2 regions of the Acholeplasma brassicae genome follow, and region 1 is predicted to be linked to the other one. Evidence: a T-box and tRNA genes for the amino acid it is inferred to sense, from the RefSeq annotation. Region 1 holds a T-box; the other holds one or more tRNA genes.
What was found. The T-box of region 1 lies ahead of serS (serine--tRNA ligase). A T-box ahead of a tRNA ligase gene usually reads a tRNA of that ligase, here a tRNA-Ser.

Region 1 (8,079 bases):
TGGTTTAGAGTAACCATCGCAAGAGATGGCAAACTCTATCAACAAGAATACAAACGTGGTGTCCCACAATACGATTTAAAAGTCATTGGTGAGTCATCACACACCGGGACTGTTATTGAGTTTTTAGCAGACGATGAAATTTTTAAAGAAGTTAACACCTACGACTTTGAACGTTTAAGAAATCGTATCCAAGAATTGGCTTTTTTAAATCGTAACGTTAAAATCAACATCAGTGATCAACGAGATCCTAAAACAGAAAAGCACGTTTATTACTCGTATCAATACGAAGGTGGTATCATCGAATACGTTCACTTCTTAAACACCAGCAAACAAGAAGTTAATAAAACGGTCATCTACATCGAAAAAGAAATCGATGGCATCACCGTCGAATTAGCACTTCAATACAATAGCGACTATTCAACCAACTTATTTAGCTTTGCCAATAACATCCATACCCATGAAGGTGGGATGCATGAAGATGGCTTTAAACTAGCCTTAACTCGTGTGTTAGGACGTTATGCCCAAGAACAAAATATTCTTAAAAAAGACGAATCGTTCATTGGTGAAGATACCAGAGAAGGATTAACAGCAATTGTCTCAATTAAACACCCAGATCCTCAGTTCGAAGGTCAAACAAAAACCAAACTAGGTAACCCTGAAGTCCGTCAAATCACCAGCCAAATCACGGGTGAAATTTTAGAACGTTACCTAATGGAAAATCCAGCGGATGCGAAAGCAATCATCGAGAAAATTTTAATGGCTTCTCGCGCCAGAATTGCCGCTAGAAAAGCCAGAGAAGCAACCAGAAGAAAATCACCACTTGATATGTTAGGTTTCGCAAGTAAGCTTGCGGATTGCCGTAACAAGAGCCCTGAAATTTCTGAGATTTACATCGTGGAAGGGGACTCCGCGGGTGGGTCTGCAAAACAAGGTAGAGATTCAGAATTTCAAGCAATTTTACCACTAAGAGGTAAAGTTCTAAACGTTGAGAAATCGCGTCTTGACAAGATTTTAAGCAATAAAGAAATCTTATCAATGATCCAAGCGTTTGGTACAGGTATTGGTGAAGATTTTGACGCAGCAAAAGCCAGATATCATAAGATTGTTATCATGACCGATGCCGACGTCGATGGCGCGCACATCCGTACGCTACTACTAACGTTCTTATACCGTCACTTAAAAGGTTTAATCGATATGGGCTATGTCTACATCGCGCAACCACCACTATATAAAGTACAATCAGGTAAAAAAGTGGAATACGTTTACGACGAAGAACGTCTACCAAAAGTCTTAGAAGCCTTTGGTGGTAGACCACAAATCCAACGCTACAAAGGTCTAGGGGAAATGAATCCAGAACAACTTTGGGAAACCACTATGGATCCAACCACCAGAACCTTACTTAGAGTATCACTTCAAGACGCAATGAACGCCGATCAAGTGTTTTCAATGTTGATGGGTGAAGAAGTCGAACCAAGAAAGAACTTTATTCAAGAAAATGCAATTTATGCATCGAATATTGACGCATAGGAAGGAGCTATCATGGAAGATAATAAAGACATCGATGTAATTTTACCGGATATCGAAAATTCAGACTACATCCACGGTAAAATCAAAGAAATCAATATCGCTACAGAAATGAAAACTTCATTCCTAAACTACGCGATGAGCGTGATCGTATCACGTGCACTACCAGACATTAGAGACGGGTTAAAACCAGTTCAAAGACGTATTGTTTACGGGATGAACGAACTTGGGAATACCGCAGATAAGGCTCACAAAAAGTCAGCTAGAATTGTTGGGGACGTTATGGGTAAGTATCACCCACATGGTGACTCTTCAATTTACGAGGCGATGGTTCGTATGGCTCAACCATTTAGCTATCGTTATCCACTCGTTGATGGTCACGGAAACTTCGGTTCCGTTGATGGCGATGGTGCCGCAGCGATGCGTTATACAGAAGCAAGAATGTCTAAGATCGCAATGGAATTAATCAGAGACATTGAAAAAGAAACCATTGATTTTGGTGACAACTATGACGGCTCAGAACAAGAACCACTCGTTCTACCTGCAAGATACCCAAACTTACTCGTTAATGGTGCCACAGGGATTGCGGTCGGTATGGCAACGAACATTCCACCTCATAATTTAAATGAAGTGATTGATGGTATTATGGCATTAATGAATAACCCAGAAATCTCAATCGATGAATTAATGAATTACATTAAAGGACCAGACTTCCCAACCGGTGGTCAAATTCTTGGGATGAACGGTTTAAAACAAGCCTATCATACCGGTAACGGCTCAATTGTTCTACGTGCTGAAACTCAAATCGTTGAACATAAAAACGGTAAAACGTCATTAATCGTTACTGAAATCCCATATCAAGTCAATAAAACCAAATTGATTGAACGTATTGCTGAGGTTGCAAAAGAAAAAATCGTTGACGGAATTACCGACTTAAGGGATGAATCAAGCCGAAAAGGCATGCGTATCGTCATTGAATTAAGAAGAGACGTCAACCCTCACGTGATGCTTAATAACTTATTTAAGTACACACAACTTCAAAGCTCATTTGGGATCAACATGATTGCCTTGGTGGATAATCAACCGAAAACAATCACCCTAAAAGACGCTTTATACTATTACTTAAAACACCAAGTTGAAGTGATTCAACGACGCACAATCTACGATCTTAGAAAAGCAGAAGAACGTAAACATATCCTAGATGGGTTAGTCATTGCCTTAGAAAATATTGATGCGGTGATTGAATTAATTAAGAAGAGCCCTAACGCTGAGGAAGCAAGAGCGAACTTAATGTCAACCTACTTCTTATCTGAAATACAAGCAAGAGCCATCTTAGACATGAGACTTCAACGTCTTACCGGCATGGAAATTGAGAAAATCAGAGAAGAAAATAATGACTTAACGATTAAAATTACAGATTACAAAGACATCATCGCAAGTGATGAACGTAAAAACGACATTATCCGCACAGAACTCTTAGAAATTAAAGAACGCTTTGGTGATCGACGTATGTCAGTAATGAATCTAAAAACAGAAATATCAATCGATAATGAAGACTTAATTCCAGTCGAAGACGTCATCATTACGGTCACACATAATGGCTACATCAAACGCATGAGCGTGGATGAATACAAAGCTCAAAACAGAGGCGGCGTTGGTGTGACCTCAATTAAAATGCACGACGACGATTTTGTTGAACACATTCAAATGACCTCAACGCATGACTACCATTTATTCTTTACCAACACCGGTCGTGTTTATAAGATTAAAGGCTATGAAATACCAGAGGGCACAAGACAGTCCAAAGGCTTGCCTATTGTGAACATCTTGCCATTTGAAAAAGGCGAGACCTTAGTCACATTCACTTGTATCAAAGACTTCCAAGACGAACATAAGTTCTTATTCTTTACAACCAAAAAAGGCATTGTAAAACGTACCATGGTTAACGAATATCAAAACATTAGAACCAACGGTATCATTGCCTTAGGTCTAAAAGAAAACGATGAAGTAATCTCAGTTAAAGTCACCGATGGCAAATCACACATCATCCTTGGCGCAACCAATGGTAAAGCCATTCGCTTTGATGAAAACGATGCTAGAAGCATGGGTAGAACCGCATCTGGTGTGCGTGGCATGAGCTTAGGTGATGACGATGAAATCATCGGAATGACTTCAATCCATGACGACAATGAGGAAATTCTTGTGGTGACTGAAAATGGCTATGGTAAGAGAAGTTACGCAAGTGAATACCGTCTACAAACCCGTGGTGGTAAAGGGGTAAAAGCCTTAAATGTCACCGATAAAAACGGAAAACTTAAAGGTCTTAAGAGTGTCGATGAAGACATGGACGTCATCATCGTATCAGATAAAGGTATGGTCATCCGCTTACACGTCTTACAAATTTCACAAACCAAACGTGCCACACAAGGCGTTAGATTAATTAACCTTAAGGGTGATCAAACCGTTGTTACATTAGCGGCAGTCCCACACGAAGACGATCTAATTGAAGAAATAACCGAAGAAAGAATCACGGATAGTAAAGATGTAACACCAGAAGTTGTTAGCGAAAATCCAACTGAGGTTTGATGGTATTTACAAAATACACACAATAAGATATAATAACAATACAAATAGTTGATAGAGATAAGTAGTTTATTTGTTCGTCATAGAGAGTTAATGGTCGGTGCAAATTAATCGTAACAATAAATGAAATCTACTCTGGATAGGTGCTAATCCCACCCGCTTAGAAAGCGTTAAAATGAGAAGAGCCAGTAACCTACGTTATTGGAATTAAGGTGGTACCACGGAAATACATTCGTCCTTAGGAAATTTTTTAACGATTTCTTAAGGACTTTTTTTTCTAAAAAACCAAACGTAAAAAGGAGAATAATTATGTTAGACATCAAATGGATAAGAGACAACTTAGATGAAGCAATCAAACGATTAAATACCAGAGGAAAAGACTTTTCTTATTTAAAAGAACTAGTCAATCAAGACGACAAACGAAGAGAACTCATCGCAGAAGTTGAACAATTAAAAAATAAACGTAACGTCGATTCGAAAAAAATAGGTGAACTTGCAAGAGCCAAAGTTGATACCACAGAACTTAAAGAAGAAGTGCGTCAAATCGGCGATCAAATTAAGGTCTTAGACGATCAAATCGCCATCTTAGACGAACAAATCAGAGAAACGTTACTCATTACCCCGAATCTCCCAAATGACTTTGTTCCTGTGGGATTAACAGATAAAGAAAATGTCGAGTTATATAAATGGGGCACACCAAAACAATTTTATTTTAAAGTCAAAGATCACACCGAACTCGGTGAAGCACTTGGTATCCTTGATTTTGAAAGAGCCGCTAAAATCAGTGGCCCAAGATTTGTTGTTGATAAAGGCTTAGGTGCAAGATTAGAGCGTGCACTCATTCAATTTATGATGGATACGCACTCAGAAGATCACGGTTATACTGAAATCATTCCACCATACATCGTTAATGAAGCAAGCATGTATGCGACCGGTCAGTTTCCTAAATTTAGAGAAGATTCTTATCAAGTCATTAGTGGTGATGGCGCTTGGTATTTAAACCCAACGGCAGAAGTACCAACGATTAACCTTCATCGCGATGAAATTATTGAGGGGGATCAATTACCAATCAAATACGTCTCATACACCACCGCATTTCGCAGTGAGGCCGGCTCTGCTGGTAGAGACACCAAAGGTATTTTAAGACAACACCAATTCAATAAAGTAGAACTCATTAAGTTCACACAACCGGAACAATCCTATAAAGAACTAGACTACATGTTAAAGAATTCAGAGAAGATTCTTCAACTCTTAAAACTACCTTATCGTGTGGTAACACTTTGTAGTGGTGATATGGGGTTTGCAATGGCTAAAACCTACGACATTGAAGTGTGGTTACCAGGTCAAAATACTTACCGTGAAATTGGTTCAATTTCAAATGCTGAAGACTATCAAGCAAGAAGAGCAAATATTCGTTTCAAACGTAATAAAGAATCAAAAACAGAGTATGTACATACCTTAAATGGCTCTGGTTTAGCCATCGGTCGTACCATGATTGCGATCATGGAGAACTACCAAAACGAAGACGGGTCAATTACCATTCCGGATGTGCTTGTACAATACATGCACACAACCATTATCAAATAACACAGTTTTACATATTTCTTTGATAATTCACCCATAAAGATAAGTTAGAATAGAGCCATAAGTTCATTTCTAACTTATTTTCTCCTTTTTTCTCAATATGATATAATTAAAGTGCCCCTACTCCAAAGGGCACTTTAAAACTATTCTTAGGAGGTACATACCATGAGAATCTATTTAGTAGAAGACGAATTTGACCTATCACAAATCATTCGAAAATACCTTGAAAAAGAAGGGTTTGAAGTAACGGTTTTCCATGATGGTGAAACCGCAATAAAACACACCAAAGACGATATCGATCTTTGGATTTTAGACATTATGTTGACGGGTGAAATTAACGGGTATGATTTAATCGAATCGATTAAGAAAAACCGTCCTTATGCCGCAACCATATTTACTTCAGCAAGAGATCATGACCTTGATCGAATCAGAGGGTTAGAACTAGGTAGTGATGACTATCTTGCAAAACCATATTCACCACGAGAGTTGATTTTACGAGTAAAAGCAATATTGAAACGAACTCAAAAACAAGCAGGTACGACATTAAATTACGACATCTATGAAGTCAATATTGAAAAGCGTACGATTCGTGCGAATGAAGAATTAATTGATTTAACCAATAAAGAGTTTGAACTTTTACTATTCTTTCTTGAAAATCCAAACCAAGCATTTTCAAGAGAACAAATCTTACAACACGTCTGGGGCGTAGACTATTTTGGGTCTGACCGTGTCGTTGATGACTTACTTAGACGTCTTAGACAAAAAATGCCTCTGTTAAAAATAGAGACCATTTATGGGTTTGGCTATAGGTTGTTGTAATGAGGAAGTTTAAATTATCGACGCAGTTGATTATACTGTTTTCTACTGTGACCTTATTTTCGTCCCTCGTTTTTGGATTAATTAGTTATAGAAACTATCAAACCGTTTATATGGGTTTGGCTAAAAATGAAGTCTCAACCTACATTGAAACGATTAAGTATCAACCAAGAGAAGTTGACAACAAATCTTACTTAGGTTACATTGACTTTATTGTCAAAAGAGAAGGATTGTTTAAAGTCAATTTGGTTGGTCAACCCATCTATTCAGACAACGTCAAAGAAATGACGAATAATAATGAAGCCATCATGCTAGAGATACTTGAAAAAGGTTATGCTGGTGATCAATTTGAAGTTCATACCAAAGACAAACAAACGTTTTATGTATTAATCAGATCGGTTTCAAAAAATCCAATCACTCAAGAAGATAGATATATTATTGGTGTTATGGATGATTCCTACATTAATGCATTAAAAGGGACGACTGCGCAAGAAGACGTACTACTTACGTTTTATGGCACATTCGTGGCATTTGCCATCATCACATTGATTGGAAACATCTCACTTGTTTTATGGAGTCGTTTTGTTGCAAATCGTGTAAAAAAAATCAAAAATGAAGTCTCACATTTTACAAGCTCTGGTTATCAAAACGAACTACGCTTAGAAGGAAACGATGAGATTAAAGAGTTAGCAGATGCAGTAGAGAGTTTAAGAATTGAGATTTTAAGAAACGAAAAAACAAAACAAGAAATGTTTCAAAATTTATCTCATGATTTAAAAACACCCATTTCGGTTATCTCATCCTATGCCGAAGCGATTAGAGATGGTGTCACTGATATATCTGATGCTCAAATCATTATGAAACAAGCAGATAAACTTCAACAAAAAGTAAAAATGATGTTAGATATCAATAAACTTGAGTACATCTCAGATAAATCAGAATACGAAGATATTGCATTAAAGAATGTGATTCAAAACGTGGTTAATAACAACCGTCTAAGACTTCAAGCATTTGATGTCATCTTAGATCTCGATGATTCAACGTTTAAAGGTATCAAAGAAAACTATCACACGGTGGTAGAAAACATCATTGATAACGCTATTAGATACGCAAAATCGACACTGATCATAAAGCTTAAAAATAAAGAACTGTCATTTTACAATGACGGTCCTGATATTGAAGAAAAATATATTGAATCGTTATTTAAACCGTATGAAAAAGGCTCTAAAGGTCAATTTGGCCTTGGGATGAGTATTGTACAAAAGACGGTTAACACGTTTGGATTAAGTCTAACAGTTAAAAATGCAAACCCAGGTGTCGTGTTTATCATAAAAGAGCAATAATTTGTTCTTTGGTTTTGATGTAATCATCTTTTGTTAAATCAGCCATGTGATTCACAAATTTAAAGTTCTCTAATTGATCATTTTCATACCTAGGAATAATGTGCATGTGAAAATGAAAAACGCTTTGTGAAGCGAGTATACCATTATTACTTAAAGTGTTTAATCCATCTGGATTGAATGCTTTTTTTATTGTCTTTGATAGTTTCGCAACGACGTAAAACAAATGTGA
Region 2 (8,079 bases), 700 kb from region 1:
CAGGTATTAAAATCAACTAAATAAATCTTAGAAGAACCTGATTTGGGTTCTTTTTTTCGATAAATTCGATTCAAGATCACGATTTGAATGAGAGTTATCCGTAGGTTAATAATTATTAAACGAATTGACAGTCGACAAAAAAACAAATGTTAAAATTACAAAAAAATGTAATCGTTTTCACAGTATTCGGATAATTAGAGAAATGATATAATTTAAGTGAGAAAAAGAGGTAGATATGATGGCAATGATTGAAGTTAAACACGTAGCTAAGGATTTTAAAAAGCCAATAAGAAAACCCGGTATTGTCGGAATGATGAAAACACTATTTAGTACAAAATATACCATCACGAACGCAGTTAAAGACGTTTCCTTCTCATTAGAAAGAGGAGAAATTGTCGGTTACATCGGGGCCAATGGCGCAGGAAAATCAACCACAATTAAAATGATGTGTGGTATTTTGACACCATCAAGTGGTGAGATAATGGTGGATGGTTACTTACCATACCACCCAAAACAGCGAAAAGAAGTCTTAAAAGAAATTGGTGTTGTCTTTGGACAAAGGACACAACTTTGGTGGGATCTGCCTTTGATTGAATCACTTCATATTTTAAAAGCAATCTATGACGTTAGTGCAGCGGATTATCAAGAACGATTTGAGTTTTTAACGAAAGTTTTAGAGCTTGACCCGTTTTTAAACCAACCCGTTCGAACACTATCTTTAGGACAACGAATGCGAGCAGACTTAGCTGCCTCACTGATTCACAACCCTAAGATTCTATTTCTAGACGAGCCAACCATCGGACTTGATGTCCTTGTCAAAGACCGAATGATTAAAGCAATCAAAGAAATTCATCGTGTTTACAACACCACCATCGTTTTAACGACTCACAACATGGATGACATCACCGACTTATGTAAACGAGTGATCATCCTAGATGAAGGTCAAATCTTGTATGATGGTCCAATACAAGCGATTAAGAAATCATTTGGTGAATATAGACACGTCAGTTTTTTAACAAAAGAACTAATTGACTTAGTTTCTCTTCAAGAAGAACTTGGCAAGGGCATTCAAGTTTCTAAGGACGATGGTTACATCAAAATCACCCTTAATATGGCGTATACCTCAGTCAATCAGGTTTTAAAACAAATACTCGATAATTATAAAGTCGACGACATAAAAATCAGTGAAGACACACTAGAAAGCATCGTTAAAAAGATCTATGAGACCAAACAAATATCATAAGTACCTTGCGTTCACAAAAGCTGGGATTTTGGATGGATTTGCCTATAAGTTTAGTGCCATAGGGTGGCTTTTAGGAGATGCAATTTCTCTATTAATTTTGAATTATTTATGGTTCGCCATATTTCAAAATTCACCTACGACCTTAATTAATGGGATGACATTTAAGGAAATGATCACCTACTTGATTTTTGCAAGAGTTACAACAACCCTTGTGTTTGCCTCAAGTTCGTTTTGGATACTTGGTGAAGACATCTATCAAGGAAACATCGCAATTAATCTAATTCGGCCAATGAGTTATCGCTACCGCTTAATGTTTTCAAGCTTTGGTAATTTCTTGTCTGCAGCCATCTTGATGTTTATTCCCCTAATGAGCATCTCAATCATACTTTTAAAAGTATCACTGGGTGTGGCATTACCTAATATTTTTTTATTGGTCGTTTTTATCATTAGTTGTTTATTTTCTTTTGTGATTGCAGACGCACTCAACTTTTTGATTGGTGAGGTCTCACTTTTTACAAACGCGTTGTTTGGTTTAATGATCATAAAAAACATTAGCATGTCGTTTTTTTCAGGTAGTTTGCTGCCATCTTCATTTTTTCCTTCATGGCTAAATAACGTACTTAGATTCCTACCATTTAAAAGTATGGTAGAAAAGCCAATCCTTATTTTAATGGGGCGGTTAACAACCAGTGAAATTATCGAAACTTTAGTCATTCAATTGGTCTGGGTAATTGTCTTAAACCTTTTTTGTAGCTTTACCTTTAGTTTGATTAAGAAACGCGTCGTCAGTGTGGGAGGGTAAAATGAAAAAGTACATCAAATTATACCCTTATTACGTCTCAAGAAGTATTAAGGCGAGACTCGCTTACCGCTTTGATGCGGTGATTGGTATCTTTGGTTTCTTACTTGAAAATGCCATCGTTTTCTCAACACTGTATTTGACTATTAGTGCGATTCCATCCTTAAATGGTTGGGATATTAATACCATGGGTTTTTTATATGGCTACTACTTAATTCCAAAAGCAATCGATCACATTTTTTCGGATCAAATTTGGCAACTAGCAAATGGCGGAATCACAAGAGGCATTTTAGATAAGTACTTAATCAAACCCATTAACCCGTTATTTCAGTTAGTCGCTGAAATGATCCAACTAGAAGGGTTTGGGGAATTAATCCTTGGCATATTATTTTTGTTTGTTTTTACACCCAAATTGGGGGTTAGTTTTAGTGCAATACAAATCATTTTGCTTGTTTTGTGTGTATTTTTTGCCGTATGGTTCTTTTTTGCAATCAAACTCATTTTCGGTTCGATGTCTTTTTGGACTAAAAGAAGCATTGAAGTGATGACGACCATTTATGATTTCTCAAACTTTGCTAAATATCCGATTGAAATCTTTAGTGGCGCAATTCGGTTTACATTGACTTATTTACTGCCATTTTCGGTGGTCATTTTCTTTCCGATACGTGCGTTACTTTTTGGTGGTAATCTCTACCTTCAGACACTGTATGTGATGCTTGCCTCAATAGGAATGTTAATGCTATCTTTATTTATTTGGAATCAAGGGTTAAAACGCTACGAAAGCGCAGGCAGTTAATCGTTTGGACACCAATTTGGTGTCCTTTCTTTTTTTGCCATATTGACCTATAATAAGAGATGTGATCTTTGAATCAACTGAGATTAAGTTCACTTTTATCAGAAGGGAAGCAATGCGATGACGATTGAGGAAAACATCAAACAAAACCTCATTAAAAAAAGACAGATTCTTGTCGATAAGAACGTGATGGAATTAGACGAACTAAATGCCTTAATGAATCGACTTTCAAGAAGACAAGTCATTTTGTTTAGTCTTTCTGAAGTTAAGCGCTTAATTTTGTTTCTAGAAGATGAGAAGCTGATTCATGCACATGAAACGGTCATCATGTGGGCTTGTGGGAAGTTAAAGATGTCAGAGGCAAAAAAAGAGATTATCGCTATTCATCAAATGGCAAAAGAAACAAACGATCACGTAAAAAAAGCCTATTATCACGCAATTGCACAAGGTTTGTCTGTCGTTCACACAAGGACTCACCAATTAGGGCTAATGATTTACGAACTAACCGCCATTGTTATTTCTTTAGATAAAGAATATCAGCTTGAAGTAAAAACACGATTAAATTGGTATTACAAGCAAGTCAATAACTACATGAATTACGACACAGAACATTTACAATGGGCAAGTTTCATAAAAAGATGAAATTGAATGATTTAATAAAGACGTAAAATGATATACTTGATATAGGGAGTGATTTATATGCATGATCAAACAGTTCGATTTAAAGATGTGGGGATTTACTACATGCTTTATGAAAATAAAAATAAGGAAACCTTGGTTTTATTACACCCGTATACTTCGAGTATTTCGGTGTTTGATAATCAAATTATCGCTTTGAAGAAAGATTATCAGTTGTTACTAGTTGACTTGCCGGGTCATGGAAGAAGTGGTGTATCTCGTAACGTATCAATCAAAGACATGCCAGAAATAATTAAGGTAATTCTTGATTTACTTTCAATTGAAGATGCGCATTTTTTAGGTATTGAGATTGGCTCGCTTGTTGCTCAAGCGTTCGGCCAAGTCTATCCTGAAAAAATCAAGTCATTAATTTCGATTGGTGGGTTCTCAATCTTTCATGATTCTTTCAAAGCCATTAACAATGAGTTATTAAAAACCAAGTTTTTACGTGCCTTCAAATGGGCATTTCTCTTTAATGCCTATAAAGCGTATTATTTGAACAATGCATGCATTAAAGATGATGCAAAAAAGAAATTTGAAATCTCACAAAAGAACTTTAAACGAAAGGGCTTATTATCAAAAAGGGGCATTAGTCGGTTCTACAAGCTTGGTAAGCAAAAGAAAGCATACCCAGTTTATGTCATTTGTGGCGAATACGAATTAGAGGTCATAAAAGATGCTTGTATTCAGTTCGAACAAAAAGTACCGAAAGCGCTTTTAGAGGGATTCCAGCGCGCTAAAACAGTAGTTCATTTGGATCAACAACGTCTGTTCTCTGAACGCGTGATAACGTTTTTAAAAACACTTTAAAAAAAATAGTGATAGAATGATTGTGTGTCATTGGTATCACTATTTATTTTTTTATCATTGGAGGGGAATTACTATGGAAAAATCAAAACGTAAAATAGCACTGGATTATTTTATAACGAGTTTTAATGGGATGGCGCTTGGTTTATTTTCAACCTTAATCGTAGGTGTTATTATCGGACAATTAGGCAATTTAGTGGGTGAGGTTTCATCCTTAAGTAAAATCTCAGAAGAGCTTTTAAATCTTTCAACCATTTTAAAAAGTTTTATGGGCATCGGTATTGGTGTGGGTATGGCAGTTAGTTTAAAATTAGACGGACTAAAGTTAGTAGCAACCTCGGTTGCTGGTGGGGTTGCTTCAAGACTTTACAATGACCCGATGGTCATATATATAACTGTATCATTGGTGTATTTTTTCTTAAGATACGCGATCTCAAAAAAAACACCAATCGATATCTTACTCATTCCTTTTTCTGGGCTGATGATAGGTTTTCTTGTTGCCTATTTGATAGGTTCACCTATCAGCGAATCCATGAAAGCTTTTGGTACATTCATTGATCAAGCAACGACGTTACAACCATTCTTTATGGGGATTGTGATTTCGGTTGTGATGGGCATGGCACTAACTGCACCGATATCAAGTGCTGCTATCGCAATTGCGATTAGTCTTGGAGGCATTGCTGGCGGTGCAGCGGTGGTCGGTTGTAGTGTTCAAATGGTTGGCTTTGCTGTTATGTCGAGAAAGGATAACAATATAGGTTCGGTCATCTCTGTTTTCATAGGTACTTCCATGTTGCAGTTTAAAAACATCTTAAAAAAACCGATAATTTGGTTACCTACAATTCTAGTTTCAGCTATTTTAGGACCAATCTCAACGGTCTTATTCAAGATTGAAACTGGTCCGACTGGGGCAGGGATGGGAACATCCGGTTTGGTTGGACAGCTCGTCACCTTTGACGTCATGGGGTATAGCGTTTTAGTTGTTACACAAGTTGTTTTACTTCATATAATCTTACCACTGGTACTAATCTATGTTACGGATTATTTCTTTAGAAAGTATCAACTCATTAAACCTGGGGATTTAACCATATGATAATTTAATCGATATAGGCGATTATCACTTGATATTTATGTGATAATCGCCTATAATATAAAAGTTGGAGAAATACCCAAGTGGCTGAAGGGGCTGGCTTGGAAAGCTAGTAGGGCGTGAAAGCGTCGCAGGGGTTCGAATCCCCTTTTCTCCGCCATAAGAGTAAAATAGGTCTGATACATTCGGTATCAACCCTTTTTTTTGTCTTTGTTTAGCCATTTCTATATATTTTTATTGTGTTATAATAGGTAACTCCATAGGTGTCAAATCCCCTGTTTTGATACAATTTTAGTAGAAATTAAGAAACCTTTACACGATTACATTTGAAAATACACGATTTGAAATGATTTTACACGATTATAGTTGAATTGCTGAGTATTTCAAATTATCGATTACCGAAGACATCATACGTTCGACATATAAAATAGCAGATTAGTACGATGTTTTTTTTGATAAAATGTTAAAAGGATTTGACATTTATTCGACTCTTTGATATGATTGAAATGTAAAGAAGAATTTACATTATTAGGAGGAATACAATGAAAATTAAGAAGGCTGATGAAATGGAAATGCAAATCAATATTAAGTCATCAAGATTAGCATACTTTTTTGTGGTAATATCTCTATTAGTTTGGATAATAGTTGATTTTGTCCGAAGTTCTGATTTTCCATATATTCAATTATCTATTATCTGTTTGCAAAATGCTATTTTTTTTGGAAGTAAGGCGTATTTAACAAGGAAAATGACTCGAGAAAAAAATGAAAAATAATATTAAATTTCTAAGAAGAAAAATGGGTTTAAGACAGGAGGATGTAGCTGAAAAAGTAGACGTCACACGTCAAACAATAATTGCAATTGAAAATAATAAATATAACCCTACACTTGAACTCGCTATAAAATTAAGCAGATTATTCGATAAACATGTTGACGAAATATTCCAACTTGATGATGAAATAAAATAGATCCTACAATCCACATTTGCAGAAACACTTTTTATACAAATAATGTTCAATGAAAATCTCAATTAATAAAGAGTTGTAGATGGGTTCGATACCCAACAATATGTAGATAGTGGAATAACCTATTTTGATACATACAAATTACTGCTAAAAAATATTGTAAAATTAAAAGGCTAAACTAAGGCATAATTTAGGGGTGCGTAAATTTTGATAGGGGTGCATAAATTCTGCGAAGGGTGCGTAATTGTATTAAAATAGGTCATGCAACACATATTGAATGCATAGGTTTGATACAAAAGTATCGAGCCTTTTTTTGTGCCTAAATTTACCGAAAATAGACATAGTATGCCACTTTTTAGTCGATTTTTGATATTTTATCTATTTATAGTCTGATGTATCAATCTGAAATTTAAGAGGTTAGTATTGGCCTCTGCTAAACTTTTTACACGATTTGAGAGGGGGAGTGCTAAAATTTTTACACGATTACCAAAACTTTATATGAATTACGATATAAATGCAATACGTATGTATACTGATATCTCCAGTCGTGATGGAATTTATCAATAGAAATGTTATAATAATAATAAACATTTCGCATAGATCAAATTTGAATTAACTTAATAGGCTTTATAATTGGGAGAAATCTAACATGGAACAACAATGGAACAGCATAAACAACGAAAAGGATATCGAATATGTTTCAACTCTTTTTGGGTATTTTTATGATGCTTGCATTAAAGAGGTAAAATACATTAGTGGATCTTATGTAGGTGATGATTCAAGGATGAAGCCAATTGATGACCTTAGACAAGTATATATGATTATTCAAAAGCAAAACAAAGAACACTCTGTTATAGAATTTTTATTTGATGGAGTAGAACGTTTTAATCTTGTTCCAGCAAATGAAGAATATGACTCTATCATAAGTGGGTTGCTTTTGAAGAATAGATAATCAGATTTATTTTGCTAACTCACCAGATATAAAAATTGATGAACTAGATAAAAACTCAAACTGGTTAACATGGATAAAAGCTAAGTCTCTAAAATGGAGGGTGAGATAAATAAATATATAGGCGATTCATTAGTCTATGTCTATAGAGATTGATAATCACTAGTTTTGTAATATTGAAAGTTGATTCAGAGTAAGAAACTTATGTATTATTTTTATGTATGTTTTAAGCAAATGATTGTGGAGAAAGTGTAAAAATCTAGCAATCTCAAAGAAAGGAATTTTTGTTAATGAGCAAATTATGTAAAGCAGAAAAGGAACTCTGCAAAATTATAAATAGTGAAGTATGGATTGAACTCAAGAAAAATTTCTGGATGTTATACTTCATACAAAAGATTAAGAAAATGACTATTTACAAAGTTTTACACGAAAATACTGTATATGTATTTGCTACCAAATATCAAAAGGGAACTGAAGAAATATTTATTTTAAACGATGAGTTAAAAAGCAAATGCATTGAAAAACATAGAAGATATATTAGTTGGACGGGGGACTATAAAACTTTATTTCAAGAGTCTTTTAGATTTTTGCTAGTAGATTACGATTTTAGTTTCAATTATACTGAATTTAAAAATGCGGTTGATGAGAATAACAAATTCTTTTATTATGGACCGGTTTATTGCGCAAGTTTCTACAATGATTACAGTTGTATCAATTTTATATTATTAGTTCAAAGAGGAGATTGGGATGTTTACAT

Region 2: it has a tRNA-Ser gene. The T-box ahead of serS (serine--tRNA ligase) is inferred to sense a tRNA for this amino acid. The anticodon was not compared.

Annotation. Positions count from the first base shown of each region.
Region 1 is NC_022549.1:4,493-12,571, forward strand. Features, by position in the region: gene gyrB (DNA topoisomerase (ATP-hydrolyzing) subunit B) at 1-1,527, shown strand, start outside; gene gyrA (DNA gyrase subunit A) at 1,540-4,110, shown strand; T-box leader at 4,150-4,350, shown strand; gene serS (serine--tRNA ligase) at 4,417-5,694, shown strand; gene BN853_RS00040 (response regulator transcription factor) at 5,857-6,510, shown strand; gene BN853_RS00045 (sensor histidine kinase) at 6,510-7,850, shown strand; gene BN853_RS00050 (HIT family protein) at 7,834-8,079, opposite strand, start outside.
Region 2 is NC_022549.1:1,186,022-1,194,100, reverse strand. Features, by position in the region: gene BN853_RS05600 (NUDIX domain-containing protein) at 1-24, shown strand, start outside; gene BN853_RS05595 (ABC transporter ATP-binding protein) at 239-1,243, shown strand; gene BN853_RS05590 (ABC transporter permease) at 1,221-2,045, shown strand; gene BN853_RS05585 (ABC transporter permease) at 2,047-2,838, shown strand; gene BN853_RS05580 (putative immunity protein) at 2,956-3,477, shown strand; gene BN853_RS05575 (alpha/beta fold hydrolase) at 3,535-4,323, shown strand; gene BN853_RS05570 (PTS sugar transporter subunit IIC) at 4,397-5,413, shown strand; tRNA gene BN853_RS05565 (tRNA-Ser) at 5,480-5,570, shown strand; gene BN853_RS05560 (hypothetical protein) at 5,953-6,183, shown strand; gene BN853_RS05555 (helix-turn-helix transcriptional regulator) at 6,173-6,376, shown strand; gene BN853_RS05550 (hypothetical protein) at 7,023-7,325, shown strand; gene BN853_RS05545 (hypothetical protein) at 7,613-8,079, shown strand, end outside.